One region of the Streptomyces sp. NPDC033221 genome, then DNA from elsewhere that is predicted to be linked to it. Evidence: riboswitches for the same ligand, from Rfam matches in the RefSeq annotation. Region 1 holds a riboswitch; the other holds the start of a gene.
What was found. Region 1 has a riboswitch for S-adenosylmethionine ahead of ACZ53K_RS02210 (aminotransferase class V-fold PLP-dependent enzyme). Riboswitches for the same ligand answer to the same signal wherever they lie in the genome.
Positions count from the first base shown of each region.

Region 2: linked by a shared signal. The riboswitch ahead of thrC (threonine synthase) and the one ahead of ACZ53K_RS02210 (aminotransferase class V-fold PLP-dependent enzyme) in region 1 are both predicted to bind S-adenosylmethionine.

Region 1 is NZ_JBVIQN010000002.1:13,268-20,457, reverse strand. Features, by position in the region: gene ACZ53K_RS02220 (rhomboid family intramembrane serine protease) at 169-888, shown strand; gene ACZ53K_RS02215 (Lrp/AsnC family transcriptional regulator) at 885-1,166, shown strand; gene ACZ53K_RS02210 (aminotransferase class V-fold PLP-dependent enzyme) at 1,246-2,625, opposite strand; SAM riboswitch class IV at 2,798-2,915, opposite strand; gene trpD (anthranilate phosphoribosyltransferase) at 3,000-4,064, opposite strand; gene qcrB (cytochrome bc1 complex cytochrome b subunit) at 4,211-5,848, opposite strand; gene qcrA (cytochrome bc1 complex Rieske iron-sulfur subunit) at 5,845-6,909, opposite strand; gene qcrC (cytochrome bc1 complex diheme cytochrome c subunit) at 6,906-7,190, opposite strand, start outside.
Region 2 is NZ_JBVIQN010000005.1:242,913-250,102, forward strand. Features, by position in the region: gene groL (chaperonin GroEL) at 1-383, opposite strand, end outside; gene ACZ53K_RS08730 (cold-shock protein) at 747-950, opposite strand; gene ACZ53K_RS08735 (MoaD/ThiS family protein) at 1,390-1,668, opposite strand; gene thrC (threonine synthase) at 1,825-3,114, opposite strand; SAM riboswitch class I at 3,132-3,287, opposite strand; gene ACZ53K_RS08745 (glucosyl-3-phosphoglycerate synthase) at 3,448-4,395, shown strand; gene ACZ53K_RS08750 (alpha,alpha-trehalose-phosphate synthase (UDP-forming)) at 4,496-5,956, shown strand; gene otsB (trehalose-phosphatase) at 5,985-6,839, opposite strand; gene ACZ53K_RS08760 (DUF3263 domain-containing protein) at 7,046-7,190, opposite strand, start outside.

The sequences.
Region 1 (7,190 bases):
GTTACCCTACGGCCTGACGCCCTTACGGCGCGGCCCCGCCCGGGAGGCGGGACGCGGCGAGGCACTCTGTCCTGATTGCCCGCATTACGCCATGATCACTTCATGACGGCCCCGCCCCTGTTCCCCCGGTCGCCCCGCGCCCGCTCGGTGCTGACCGTGTTCTCCCGCATGACGAACGTCCTGATCGCCCTGTGCTGCGTGGTCTTCGTCGTCGGGCCCGCCTCCGGCCTCAACGGCATATACGGCACCGGCGACGCCGTCGTCCAGGCACAGACCGCGTACTTCGAACGCTGGGGCGTCATCCCGCGCGACCTGTGGAGCGGCTCGCCGCGCGCTCTGCTCACCCCGCTGACCGCCCTGTTCGCGCACGGCAGCTGGCTGCACCTGCTGGGCAACGTCCTCTTCCTGTACGTCTTCGGGGGCATGGCCGAGATCCGTATGGGACGCCTGCCCTTCGCCCTCTTCTACCTCGTGACCGGCTACCTGGCGCTGCTGGGCTACGCGGCCGCGCACGCCTCCTCGGGACAGACCCTGGTCGGCGCCTCCGGGGCGATCTCCGGAGTGCTGGGCGCGTTCCTGTACCTCTTCCCCAAGGCTCGCGTCACCAGCATCTACCCGTTCCTCTTCTTCCTGCCGCTGCGCTTCCCGGCGTGGATCGTGCTGCTGTTCTGGTTCGTCCTCCAGTGGATCGCCGCGCAGCGCGCCCCCGCCACCCCGGGCGTGGCCTACCTCGCCCACGTCATCGGCTTCGCGGTGGGCTTCCTGTACGCCTGGGTGCGATACCGGCCGAGCCCCTGTCCGCCCGAGGTCGCCGCCGCGTCCCCCGGTAGTGTGGGGTCAGCCGGAACGGCGAAGCAGCAGGCGGCCGAGGGAGAGAGCCAACCGTGATCACTTCGATCGTGCTCATCAAGACCAGCGTGGACCAGATCCCGGAGATCGCGGAGAAGATCGCCGCGCTGGAGGGCGTGAGCGAGGTCTACTCGGTCACCGGTGCGCACGACCTGATCGCCATGGTGCGGGTGGCCAACCACGACGACCTGGCCGACGTCATCCCCGGCCGGATCAGCAAGGTCCCGGGCGTCGCCTCCACCGAGACGCACATCGCGTTCCGCACGTACTCCCAGCACGACCTGGAGGCGGCCTTCGCGATCGGCCTGGACGCCTGACCCGGACCGCCACCGCACACGAAACCCGCGCCGCGGCGCCCGGACAGCGGAGCGCCGCGACGCGGGCGGACCAGCAGGGCTACGCCGCGGTGTCCGGCACGCAGCGCCCGTCCTCGGTGCGGTAGCTCCACCGCGCGCCCTGCGTCACCAGTTCCTTGACGGCCCGGACGAAGCGGTCCACGTGCTCGTCGGGCGTACCGGCCCCGAAGCTCACCCGGATGGCGTTCAGGCTCTGCTCACCCGGTGCCCCTTCGGGCGCCCCGCACTCCCCCGGGGCCTGGGACTCGGCGCCGAGCAGGGTCCGTACGAGGGGATGCGCGCAGAACAGCCCGTCGCGCACGCCGATGCCGTACTCCGCGGAGAGCGCCGCCGCGAAGTGCGAGCTGTTCCAGCCCCGGACGACGAAGGACAGCACGCCCACCCGCGGCGCGTCGTCGCCGAACAGCGAGAGCACGGTCACCTCGGGCACCTCGGCGAGGCCCGCCCGCACCCGCTCGACGAGCTGCTGCTCCCGGGCCACCAGGTTCTCGAAGCCCGCCTCGGTGAGTGCCTTGCAGGCGGCGGCGATGGCGTAGACGCCGATGACGTTGGGCGAGCCGGCCTCGTGGCGGGCCGCGGTGGTGTGCCAGTCGACGTCCACCCCGCCGTCGGCGCGGCGCGCGACCGTGCGGCTGGCGCCGCCGCCCGCCAGATACGGCTCCGCGTCCTGGAGCCAGTCTGCGCGCCCGGCCAGCACACCGGCCCCGAAGGGCGCGTACAGCTTGTGGCCGGAGAAGGCGACCCAGTCCACGTCCAGCTCGGCGATGTCGACCGGGTGGTGCGGCGCGAGCTGCGCGGCGTCGAGGACGATCCGCGCGCCGTGCGCGTGTGCCGCGGCGGCCAGCTCCCGTACGGGCCACAGCTCACCGGTCACATTGGAAGCACCCGTCACGCAGACCAGAGCGTTCTTGTACGGCTCGCGCTCCGCCAGCGCCCGCTCCAGCGTGTCCACCGCCTGCTGCGGGGTGCGGGGCGCGTCCAGGTACGTCACCTCGGCGTCCGCGCGCTGTTCCCAGGGCAGCAGCGAGGCGTGGTGCTCGGTCTCGAAGACGAACACCCGGGTGTGTGCGGGCAGCACGGCGGCCAGCAGGTTCAGCGAGTCGGTGGTGGAGCGGGTGAAGACCACCTGGTCGGCCTCCCGGCAGCCGAGGAAGTCAGCCACCGCCGCCCGGCTGTTCTCGAACAGGTCGGTGGACAGCTGCGAGAGGTAGCCCGCCCCGCGGTGCACGCTGCCGTAGTACGGGGCGTACGCGGCCACGTCGTCCCAGACGCGCTGGAGCGCCGGGGCGCTGGCGGCGATGTCCAGCGCGGCGTACTCGACCTCACCGCCCGTGACGAGCGGGACCAGCACGTCCCGGCCCAGCACGGGCAGCGGGGTGCAGACGGCGGCATCGGTGGTGGCGGCAGCGGAAACAGGCATGGCGAACTCCCGTGGAGGCAGGGCGACTTCGCTGCGGGGCGCGCACGCGAAAGCGGGGCCGGCCGACAGCGGTGAAAGGAAAAAGGGGTGCGGAAAACGGGGCCGGACGGCCCTAACGCATTCGCTGCAACACGGGAGATCTCCCTCAAGGACCAGGATCCCTGGCACGAGGGATCCGCGCTTGCCGCAGACCTCGCTGCCTGCGACCTGGTCATCACCCGGGGCACCCCGCCACGGACGGAGGGTTGCCGGACAGCGGGCCGGGGCCGTAGTCGCTGTCACTCGTGACCTGGGCAGAATCATGCCACACGATCGGAAGCACGCAAGGCCCGGTCCGTATGCCGGACCGAGCCTTGCGTCACACCACGGCCGTCTCAGGCGTTGCTGGCCGCCACCCACCGCTCCAGCGCCCGGCGGGCCGCTCCCGAGTCGATGGCTTCGGCGGCCTTGGCGATGCCCGCGGCGATCTGCTCGGTCAGCGGCGCCGCCGTCGGCTCCAGGGCCACCAGGGCCGCCGCCGAGTTGAGCAGCACCGCGTCCCGCACCGGGCCGGGCTCGCCGCCCAGCAGGCGGCGTGCCACGTCCGCGTTGTACGAGGCGTCGGCGCCGCGCAGCGCCTCGACCGGCACCAGGGCGATGCCGACGTCCCGCGGGTCGAAGGTCTCCTCGCGTACGCCGCCGTCCCGTACGACCCAGACCTTCGACGTGGCCGTGGTGGTCAGCTCGTCCAGCCCGTCGTCGCCCCGGAAGACCAGTGCACTGGAGCCGCGTTCGGCGAGCACGCCGGCCAGGATCGGCGCCATCCGCGCGTCGGCGACGCCGGTGGCCTGGGCGCGTACCTTCGCCGGGTTGGTCAGCGGGCCCAGTACGTTGAACGTCGTACGGATGCCCAGTTCGCGCCGGGCGGGGGCCACGTGCCGCAGCGACGGGTGGAACTTGACCGCGAAGCAGAAGGTGATCCCGGCCTCCTCGGCAACCTCGACGACCCGGCGCGGGGTGAGGTCCAGGTTCACGCCCAGCTTCTCCAGCACGTCGGACGCGCCGCTGGCGGACGAGGCGGCGCGGTTGCCGTGCTTGACGACCTTCGCGCCGGTGCCGGCCACCACGATCGAGGACATGGTGGAGATGTTGACGGTCTTGGCGCCGTCGCCGCCGGTGCCGACGATGTCCACGCTCGGGCCCGGCACCTCGATGAGGTTGGCGTGCGCGTACATGGCCCGTACCAGGCCGGAGATCTCCGCGACGGTCTCGCCCTTGGCCCGCAGCGCGACCGCGAACCCGGCGATCTGCGCGTCGGTGGCCTCGCCGCGCATGATCCGGTCCATCGCCCAGGCGGTGTCGTCGGCGCCCAGGTCACGGCCCTGGAGGAGGGCTTCCAGCACACCCGGCCAGGTGCGGGCCGCCACGCTGTCGCCGCCATTCGGGGTCGCAACGTTCATGGTCCACACTCCTGGATTCGTCTCCTGCTGGTGCCGAAACCCTATCCGGCCCCGTGCCATGCCGAAGGGCCCCGTCCAGTGACTGGAAGGGGCCCTCTGGGTGGCGTACTTACGCGGTGGTACTGCCGTGCGTCACACGGCGGGGATCAGTGGTGGCCGTGGCCGCTGGTGATCTCCTTGTACTCCTCGGCGGTCGGCTTCGGGATGACGTTGTCCTCGCCGTAGTAGCCCTTGGAGAGCTTGGCGCGGAGCTTGGTCGTCCGCTTGACCTTCCGCTCGACACCGTTCTCGTCGACCTCCGGGCCGATCTCGAACGGCTTGGGCTGCTCGTGCTGGGTGAGCGTGTGCAGCTGCTCCTGGTTGAGCGGCTCGTGCACCTCGATGAACTCACCGTGCGGCAGCCGCTTGATGATGCCGGACTCACGTCCGTGCAGCACCTTGTCGCGGTCCCGGCGCTGCAGGCCCAGGCAGATCCGCTTGGTGACGATGAAGGCGACGACCGGCCCGACGAAGAAGCCGATCCGGACGAACCAGGTCAGCGAGTTCAGCGACAGGTGGAAGTGGGTGGCCCACAGGTCGTTGCCGCCGCCGATCAGCATGATGAGGTAGGCGGTCAGCCAGGCCACACCGAAGCCGGTACGGGTCGGGGCGTTGCGCGGGCGGTCCAGGATGTGGTGCTCGCGCTTGTCACCGGTGACCCAGGACTCGACGAACGGGTAGACCGCGATCGCGACCAGCACCAGCGGGAAGATGAGGATCGGGATCAGCACACCGAAGTTGATGGTGTGGCCCCAGATGTCCCACTCCCAGCCGGGCATCACACGGACCAGACCCTCGGCGAAGCCCATGTACCAGTCGGGCTGGGCGCCGGTGGACACCTGGTCGGGCCGGTACGGGCCGATGGCCCACACCGGGTTGATGCTGGCGACCGCCGCGATCACCGAGATCACGCCGAAGACCAGGAAGAAGAAGCCTCCGGCCTTGGCCATGTAGACCGGCAGCAGCGGCATGCCGACGACGTTCTTGTTGGTCTTGCCGGCACCCGGGAACTGCGTGTGCTTGTGGTAGAAGACCAGGATCAGGTGCGCCACCAGCAGACCCAGCATGATGCCGGGCAGCAGCAGGACGTGCACCGTGAAGAACCTCGGGATGATGTCGTGCCCCGGGAACTCCCCGCCGAAGATGAACATCTGCAGGTACGAGCCGATGAGCGGCATCGCCAGGATGACACCCTCGATGAACCGGACGCCGGTGCCGGAGAGCAGGTCGTCCGGCAGCGAGTAGCCGGTGAAGCCGGTGAACATGCCGAGCACCAGCAGCAGGAAGCCGAACAGCCAGTTGACCTCGCGCGGCTTGCGGAAGGCGCCGGTGAAGAACACCCGCATCATGTGCACCATCATGCCGCCCAGGAAGACCAGGGCCGCCCAGTGGTGGATCTGCCGGATGAGCAGACCGCCGCGCACGTCGAAGCTGATGTCCAGCGTCGACTCGAACGCCTGCGTCATCCGGATCCCGTGCATGGGCACGTACGAGCCGTGGTACGTCACCTCGGCCATGCTCGGGTGGAAGAACAGCGTCAGGTAGACGCCGGTCAGGATGATGATGATGAAGCTGTAGAGGCAGATCTCGCCCAGCATGAAGGACCAGTGGTCCGGGAAGATCTTGCGCATGTTGGACTTGGCGAGGCTGTAGATGCCCAGCCGGCCGTCCGCCCAGTCGGCGATCCGCTCGCCCCGCGGCGCCTGGCCGCGGCGCGTGGTGGTCGCGCTCGTCTCGTTACTCATCCGCGCTCCCAGAAGCTCGGGCCGACGGGCTCCGCGAAGTCGCTTACGGCTTCGAGGAAGCCGTCCTTCACCGTGATGTGCAGCTGCGGCAGGGCGTGTCCGGCAGGGCCGAAGATGACGCGTCCGCCGTCGGCCAGGTCAAAGGTCGACTGGTGGCAGGGGCACAGCACGTGGTGCGTCTGCTGCTCGTAGAGGCTGATCGGGCAGCCCACGTGGGTGCAGATCTTCGAGTAGGCGACGATGCCCTCGTGCGACCAGTCCAGTTCCTGCTTGTCCTTGATGTTCTGCGGCTGGATCCGCACGAGCATCAGGGCGTCCTTGGCGATCTTCTGGTTGAAGTCGTGGTCGTCCTCCTCCAGGCCCTCGGGCTTGGCGAAGGTCAGCGAACCGACCGCGATGTCCTCGGGACGCAGCGGGAGGTTGGTCGACTGGTTGACCAGGCGGATGCCCTTCTTCCAGCCGGTCGTCCGGAGCTTCTTCTCCGGCAGCGGACCGAGGTCGCGCAGCAGCACCACACCGGAGAGCGGCACCAGGGCCAGCGCGCCGAACATGGTGTTGCGGACCAGCTTGCGGCGGCCGATCGCGGATTCCTTCGCGCCTGCGCGGAAGTCCTCCATGACCTTGGCCTTGACCTCGGGGGCCGCCTCGATCGGGTGCCGGTCGTCGGCGACCTCCTCGTCCGACATCAGCGTGCGGGCCCAGTGGACCGCGCCGGCGCCGATGCAGAAGAGCGCCACACCGAGCGTCAGGCCGAGCCAGAAGTTCAGCGCGCTGACGTGGCCGAACGGCCAGATGTAGGTGATCTCGTCGACCGGGAAGATCACGTAGGAGGCGATGAAGCCGACCGTCGCGAGCATCGACAGGGTGAAGAGGAAGGCGACCGCGCGCTCGGAGCGCTTGGCGGCCCGCTCGTCGATGTCCTGGATGCGGGGCTCGTGGGGCGGCAGCCCCGGGTCGGCGAACGGGTTGTCCGCCGTCTCGACCACGCCGCCGTGAGCCGTGTCCCGCTCACCGGGGAGGTTCTTTTCTGGCACGTCTTCGTGTCGTCCAGTCTCACTCATGACTTCTTGGCCTTCGTAGTCCGGGCTGCGACCCAGATGGCGACCGCGATCAGCGCGCCCAGGCCGGCGATCCAACCGAAGAGGCCCTCACTGACCGGGCCGAGACCGCCCAGGCCCAGACCACCGGGGCTGGGGGTGTCGTCGCTGTTGACGGCGCCGAGGTAGGACACGATGTCCTTCTTGTTCTGCGGGGACAGCGAACCGTCACCGAAGGAAGGCATGTTCTGCGGGCCGGTTTCCATGGCCTCGTAGATGTGCTTCGGGTCCACGCCTTCGAGCGT
Region 2 (7,190 bases), on a different contig from region 1:
GCGGAGACGGCCTCGACGGCGCGCTCGATGCCGCGCTTGAGGGCCATCGGGTTGGCGCCGGCGGCCACGTTGCGCAGGCCCTCGCGGACCAGGGCCTGGGCCAGGACGGTCGCGGTCGTCGTGCCGTCACCGGCGACGTCGTCCGTCTTCTTCGCGACCTCCTTGACCAGCTCGGCGCCGATCTTCTCGTACGGGTCCTCGAGCTCGATCTCCTTGGCGATGGACACACCATCGTTGGTGATCGTGGGGGCGCCCCACTTCTTCTCGAGGACGACGTTGCGGCCCTTGGGGCCAAGGGTGACCTTGACGGCGTCGGCGAGCTGGTTCATCCCGCGCTCGAGACCGCGCCGTGCCTCCTCGTCGAACGCGATGATCTTGGCCATGTGAAGTGGTCCTCCCGGACTGGGGGTCCCCCCGGACTGCGTCTGGGGGAGGGTGGATACTCCGGACCGCGCTGGCGCCCGCGACGGACGGTCTGCGAGCCGGTGGTTCCTTGCCCCACCTGCCCGCGGACCTCACCGAGTCGGTCCTTAGCTGTCACTCTCACTCGTAGAGTGCTAACGCAATGATTAGCACTCGGCCCAGGAGAGTGCAAGCGGCTTGGAGGAGCTTCCCCTTCGGGGGCCGGGTGTCAAACCGCACCCGTCCGGGTGAGCCGACGCTCCCTTGTACAGCCCACCCAAACACAGAAGGCCCGCGCCCCCACAAGGGGACGCGGGCCTTCGACGCAGCAGTCGGTCGGCGCTTCAGCCGGCCACGCGGACCATGTCCGCCTGCGGCCCTTTCTGGCCCTGCGAGATCTCGAACTCGACCCGCTGACCCTCCTCAAGGGTGCGGTAACCGTCCATCTGGATCGCGCTGTAGTGGACGAATACATCCGCACCACCGTCGACCGCGATGAAGCCGTACCCCTTCTCCGCGTTGAACCACTTGACGGTGCCCTGAGCCATGCCTAACTCCCCTATTACTGGCCCTTGCACAGGACCGCACTCCGCGGACCCGGGTCAGACCTCACCCCCCGACAGGAGGGGGTGTGCGCCGGAACGCGTCGACCGCCGCTGAATGTATCTGTCCAACTGCCCAGCGCAACAGGTCAGTCGGACGAGAATTCTGCTCGCGAACAATCGCAAATACAGGGAGAAATGCCCTTGTTCCAGGGCAAGTCGGGCCGGGCAAAAGCTCACCAACGCGACAAATCATGTCCACACTTCGCGCACAACTTGCCGGGGTCTCTTATGCCTCCGGCACGCGCTCAACGGGGGAACGCCTCAACTGTATCGCCTTTAACAAGACGGAATCACCCCGTCCGCTTCGTGCCGGACGGGGTGATTTCAGCCGTTGGCCCGGGGATGGGCCGAAAAAGATCGTCGGGCCTCCCAGGCGGGCGGCTCAGCAGCCGCCGGCCACCGCCGGGATGATCGAGACGCCCGCGCCGTCCGGCGTCGGCGTCGCCAGGCCCTGCTCGAAGCGCACGTCGTCGTCGTTGACGTACACGTTCACGAAGCGGCGCAGCTTGCCCGTGTCGTCCAGAACGCGGGCCGCGATGCCGGCGTGGTTCTTCTCCAGATCCTTGATGACCTCGGAGAGCGTCGCCCCCTCGGCGGGGACCTCGGACTGGCCGCCGGTGTAGGTGCGCAGGATGGTCGGGATGCGGACGTTGACGCTCATGATGTGCTGCCTTCCAGCTTGCGGGAGGGGTGCGTAGGGGCGCGGGCGCGCCGGTGGGCGCTGGCGCGGACGGAGGCGCGCCGACGCGTACCGGTGTGTGCCGACGCGTACGGATGCGTACGGCCGCGCACGGGTGTGCGGGGCCACGCGCGGCGGTCAGCCCGCCAGACCGGCGGCGCGGAACGCGTCCAGGCTCGGCCGGATGGTGGCCGTGGGCCCGGTCGTCGGCGCGACGGCGTCCAGCGTCTTGAGCCCGTCGCCGGTGTTCAGCACGACGGTGGTCAGCGCCGGGTCGAGCAGGCCGTCCTCGATCAGCTTCTTCGTGACGCCCACGGTCACCCCGCCGGCGGTCTCGGCGAAGATGCCCTCGGTGCGGGCCAGCAGCTTGATCGCATCGACCACCTGCTCGTCGTTGACGTCCTCGACCGCGCCGCCGGTGCGCCGGGCGATGTCGAGCACGTACGGGCCGTCGGCCGGGTTGCCGATGGCCAGCGACTTGGCGATGGTGTCGGGCTTCTGCGGCCGTACGACGTCGTGGCCCGCCTTGAAGGCCGTGGAGACCGGGGAGCAGCCCTCGGCCTGGGCGCCGAAGATCTTGTACGGCCTGTCCTCGACCAGGCCGAGCGCGATCAGCTCCTTCAGCCCCTTGTCGATCTTCGTGAGCTGGGAGCCGGAGGCGATCGGGATGACGATCTGGTCCGGCAGCCGCCAGCCGAGCTGCTCGCAGATCTCGTAGGCGAGGGTCTTGGAGCCCTCGCCGTAGTACGGGCGAAGGTTCACGTTGACGAAGCCCCAGCCCTCGCCGAGCGGGTCGCCGATCAGCTCCGAGCAGAAGCGGTTGACGTCGTCGTAGTTGCCCTCGATGCCGACCAGCTCGCCGCCGTAGACCGCGGCCATGACGACCTTGCCCGCCTCCAGGTCGTGCGGGATGAACACACAGGAGCGGAAGCCGGCGCGGGCCGCCGCGGCGCCGACCGCGCCCGCGAGGTTGCCGGTGGAGGAGCAGGACAGGGTGGTGAAGCCGAAGGCGCGGGCGGCCTCGACGGCGATGGCGACGACCCGGTCCTTGAAGGAGTGCGTCGGGTTGCCGGAGTCGTCCTTGACGTACAGGCCGCCGGTGACGCCCAGCTCACGGGCCAGGTTGTCGGCCTTGACCAGCTTGGTCAGACCGGGGTTGAGGTTCGGCTTGTCCGCGACGTCGGCCGGGACGGGCAGCAGCGGCGCGTAGCGCCAGATGCTGTTGGGGCCCGCCTCGATCTGCTTGCGCAGGCTCTCGGGGTCGCCGGCCGGCAGGTCGTACGCCACCTCCAGCGGCCCGAAACAGGACGCGCAGGCGAAGATCGGTCCGAGGCCGAAGCGCTCGCCGCACTCGCGGCAGGACAGCGCGGCGGCCGGGCCCAGGGAAACGGTGGCGGAAGTGGTGCTTTCAACGGATTGCACAGCCATGGAGGCGAGGCCCTTTCTCCTCATCTTCCTCGCGACGCATCTCGCCGCGAGACGGATTTGGCACCTTCCCTAGCCGGGAGCCTCGCGCGCCGCACGCTGTGCGGCGACGGAGACCGGCTGGAGGGTTGCCGGGGCTTCAACGGGCCGTATCCCTCTGCCCCTCTGGATGAGCGGTATGGCGCTGGGCCGGAACCCAGGCGTTTGTCGCGACCCCGGCATGTCCGGGGCGATCGCGTTGTTCAAGACTGTAGCCGAAGGGATGGGCGGTCGAGACAGCCGTCCGCACCGCGAGATGGATCACATCGCTGGTCCGGGGACGAAGGAGACGCGCACGTGCTGGAAGAGGTGGAGCGCTGGCTGGCCAGCCGGTCCTGGTCGGCCGCGGACCGCCCGCTCGACCGGCTGCTGGCCGCGAAGCGCGAGACGGGGCAGACGGTCTCCGTCGTGCTGCCGGCGCTCGACGAGGAGGCGACGGTCGGCGCGATCGTCGAGGCGATCCGTACGGAGCTGATGACGCCGTCGGTGCCGCTCGTCGACGAGCTGGTGGTGCTGGACTCCGGTTCCACGGACGGCACGGCCAAGGTCGCGGCCGAGGCGGGCGCGCGGGTCGTCCACCGGGACGAGGTGCTGCCGCGGCTGCCCGCGCTGCCGGGCAAGGGCGAGGTGCTGTGGCGCTCCCTGCTGGCCACCGGCGGTGACATCGTCTGCTTCGTCGACGCCGACCTGCGCGAGTTCGACGCCGGCTTCGTCTCCGGGATCGTCGGCCCGCTGCTGACCGACCCGGGCGTGCAGTTCGTCAAGGGCATGTACGACCGTCCGCTGGGCGAGGCGGCGGGCCAGGGCGGCCGGGTCACCGAGCTGGTCGCCCGGCCGCTGCTGAACCTGCACTGGCCGCAGCTCGCCGGGTTCGTGCAGCCGCTGGGCGGGGAGTACGCGGCGCGCCGGTCGCTGCTGGAGCGGCTGCCGTTCCCGGTCGGGTACGGCGTGGAGCTGGGCCTGCTGGTCGACGCGCTGCACACGGCCGGGCTGGACGCGCTGGCCCAGGTCGACGTCGGCGTGCGCAAGCACCGCCACCAGGGCGGCCAGGCGCTCGGCAGGATGGCGGCGGCGATCTACCGCACCGCGCAGCTGCGGCTGGCCCGCGGCCACCTGGTGCGCCCGCGGCTGACCCAGTTCGAGCGCGGCGAGGCGGGCTTCGTGCCGCGCACCTGGGACGTGGACACCGAGGAGCGGCCGCCGATGGCGGAGATACCGGAGTACGCGGCGCGCCGCGCGGCGTGACGCCACCGGTCCGGAGCCCGTTTCCGGCGCGGCGGAAACCGTGACGTTCCGCCTACGCTCCGCACGTTTGAGCGGATCGGTGGCGGGCTAGTCTCGCAACATGGTCTCCGAGCGTTCTGGTGCCAAGGTCCTCGTCGCGTCCAACCGCGGCCCGGTCTCGTACGGGAAGGGGGAGGACGGCACGCTGACCGCCAAACGCGGCGGTGGCGGGCTGGTCTCCGGCCTCTCCGCCATCGGGCCCGACGCCGGGGCGGTGTGGGTGTGCGCCGCCCTCGGGGACGGCGACCGTGAGGCCGCCCGGCGCAGCGGCGGCCACCTGGACACCGCCGACACGGGCGGCCGGCACGTACGCATGCTGGACATCCCCGCCGATGTCTTCACCGATGCCTACAACGGCATCGCGAACTCGGTGCTCTGGTTCGTCCACCACATGCTCTACCAGACGCCGCTGGACCCGTCCTTCGACGACGGCTTCCGCGCGCAGTGGGCGTCGTACGAGGCGTACAACGCGGCCTTCGCGGACGCGCTCGCCCACGAGGCCGCGCCCGGCGCCGTCGTCCTCGTGCAGGACTACCACCTCACGCTGGTGCCCGGCCTGCTCCGCGCCCGCCGCCCCGACCTGCGCATCGGGCACTTCTCACACACACCGTGGGCGCCCGCGGACTACTTCCGGATGCTGCCGGACGACGTGGCCGAGGCGGTGCTGCTCGGGATGCTGGGCGGCGACCGCGCCGCGTTCCTGACGCGGCGCTGGGCCGAGGCGTTCGCGGAGTGCTGCACGGCGGTGCTGGGCGCCGAGGTGCGGCGGGACGCGGACGGAGAGCTGAGCGTCGTCCATGAGGGCCGGACGACCCGGCTCGGTGTGCACGGACTCGGCGCGGACGCGGAGTTCCTGCGGGAGCGCGCGCACCGCCCGGACGTGGACGAGCGGCTGGCGGCGCTGCGGGAGCAGATCGGCGGCCCGGACCGCAAGACGATCGTGCGGGTGGACCGTACGGAACTGTCCAAGAACATCGTGCGCGGGCTGCGCGCCTACCGGGCACTGCTGGCCGGGCACCCCGAGTGGCGCGAACAGGTCGTGCACATCGCGTTCGCCTACCCCTCCCGCCAGGACCTGGAGGTCTACCGCGCCTACACCGACGAGGTCGGGCGGCTGGCCGAGGAGATCAACGAGGAGTACGGCACCCCGGGCTGGCAGCCGGTCGTGCTGCACGTGAAGGACGACTTCGCCCGGTCGCTGGCCGCCTACCGGATCGCCGACGTGGCGCTGGTCAACCCGATCAGGGACGGGATGAACCTGGTCGCCAAGGAGGTCCCGGTGATCTCCGAGGCAGGCTGCGCGCTGGTGCTGTCCCGGGAGGCCGGGGCGTACGCGGAGCTGGGCGAGGACGCGGTCTGCGTCAACCCGTACGACATCTCGGCCACCGCCCGCGCGCTGCACGAGGCGCTGTCCATGGAGGACGGCGAGCGGGCCGAGCGCACGAAGCGGCTGGCCGCGGCGGCCACCGCGCTGCCGCCGGACCGCTGGTTCCTCCAGCAGCTGCGGGCGCTGGAACGCTGACCCGCCCGGCGCCCGCGGACCGCAGCCGTCAGGCGGGCGCCCCCAGCCGGTCCGCGAGGGCGTGCAGCAGCCCGACGACGCCCGGCGGGCCGTCGACGACCAGGTCCGCCCGGCCGGCCAGCTCGGCGACCTCCGCGCTGCCGCTGCACACCAGCACCCCGGCCAGGCCGTCCGAGCGCAGCTTGTCCACGGCGGAGTAGGCGGCGAGGTCGCCGAGGTCGTCGCCGCCGTACAGGACGGTGGCGGCGCCGGTCTCGCGTACGTACTCGGCGAGCGCGACGCCCTTGTCCATGCCGGGCGGGCGCAGTTCGAGGACGTAGCGGCCGGGTTCGACGATCAGACCGTGCCGTTCGGCGAGCGCGTACAGCGGCTCGCGCAGCAGCTCGAACGCGGCCTGCGGGTCCTCGGCGCGGCGGGTGTGCACGGCGATGGCGCGGCCCTTGTCCTCCACCCAGGAGGCATGCCAGGCGCCCAGCTTGTCCAGCACGCCGGGGAGTTCGGCCTGGACGGCGGCGACACCGGGCGGCGGCGCGGGGGCGCGCACCGTGCCGGTCGCCGCGTCCCAGCGCTCGGCGCCGTAGCCGCCGAGGACCACGAGCTGTTCCAGGCCCGGCGCGTCCGTGAACCCGCCGAGGCGGACCGCGACGCCCGCCGGGCGGCCGGTGATCACCACCACCGAGCACAGCAGCGGCGCGAGGCGGGCGAGCGCCGCCACGGCACCGGGGTGCGCGCGGGCTTTCTCCGGGTCGGGCACGATGCCGGCGAGCGTGCCGTCGAAGTCGAGAGCGATCACGGCCCGGCCGGGGCTGTCCAGCAGCGCGGCGAGGCCGTCCCGGCCCGCATCGGTGACCGGCGTCGGCAAGGAGTTCGGGGTGCTGCCCATGGCGACGACATTACCGGTCGTGCGCGGGGGCGTGCCGGGCGTACGGGCGCATCGGGACAGCCGGGGTGGGGACGGGGTGCGGCCGAGGGCGGCCGAGGCGCGGTCTGCAACCGAGGTGCGGTCGGCGGGCGCGGGCCGGGGCCGGCGGGGCGGTGGCCGGGGGCCTGCGGTGACCGTGGGGCCGTGGGCTCGGCCGGGGCCGTGGCTCAGCGGCGGCTGCGCCGGGCCTCGCGTACGCGGCGCAGCCGGTTGACCGTGACCGGGTCGTGGGCGAGCGCCCGCGGGTCGTCCAGCAGGGCGTTCAGCAGCTGGTAGTAGCGGGTCGGCGAGATGCCGAGCCGCTCGCGGATG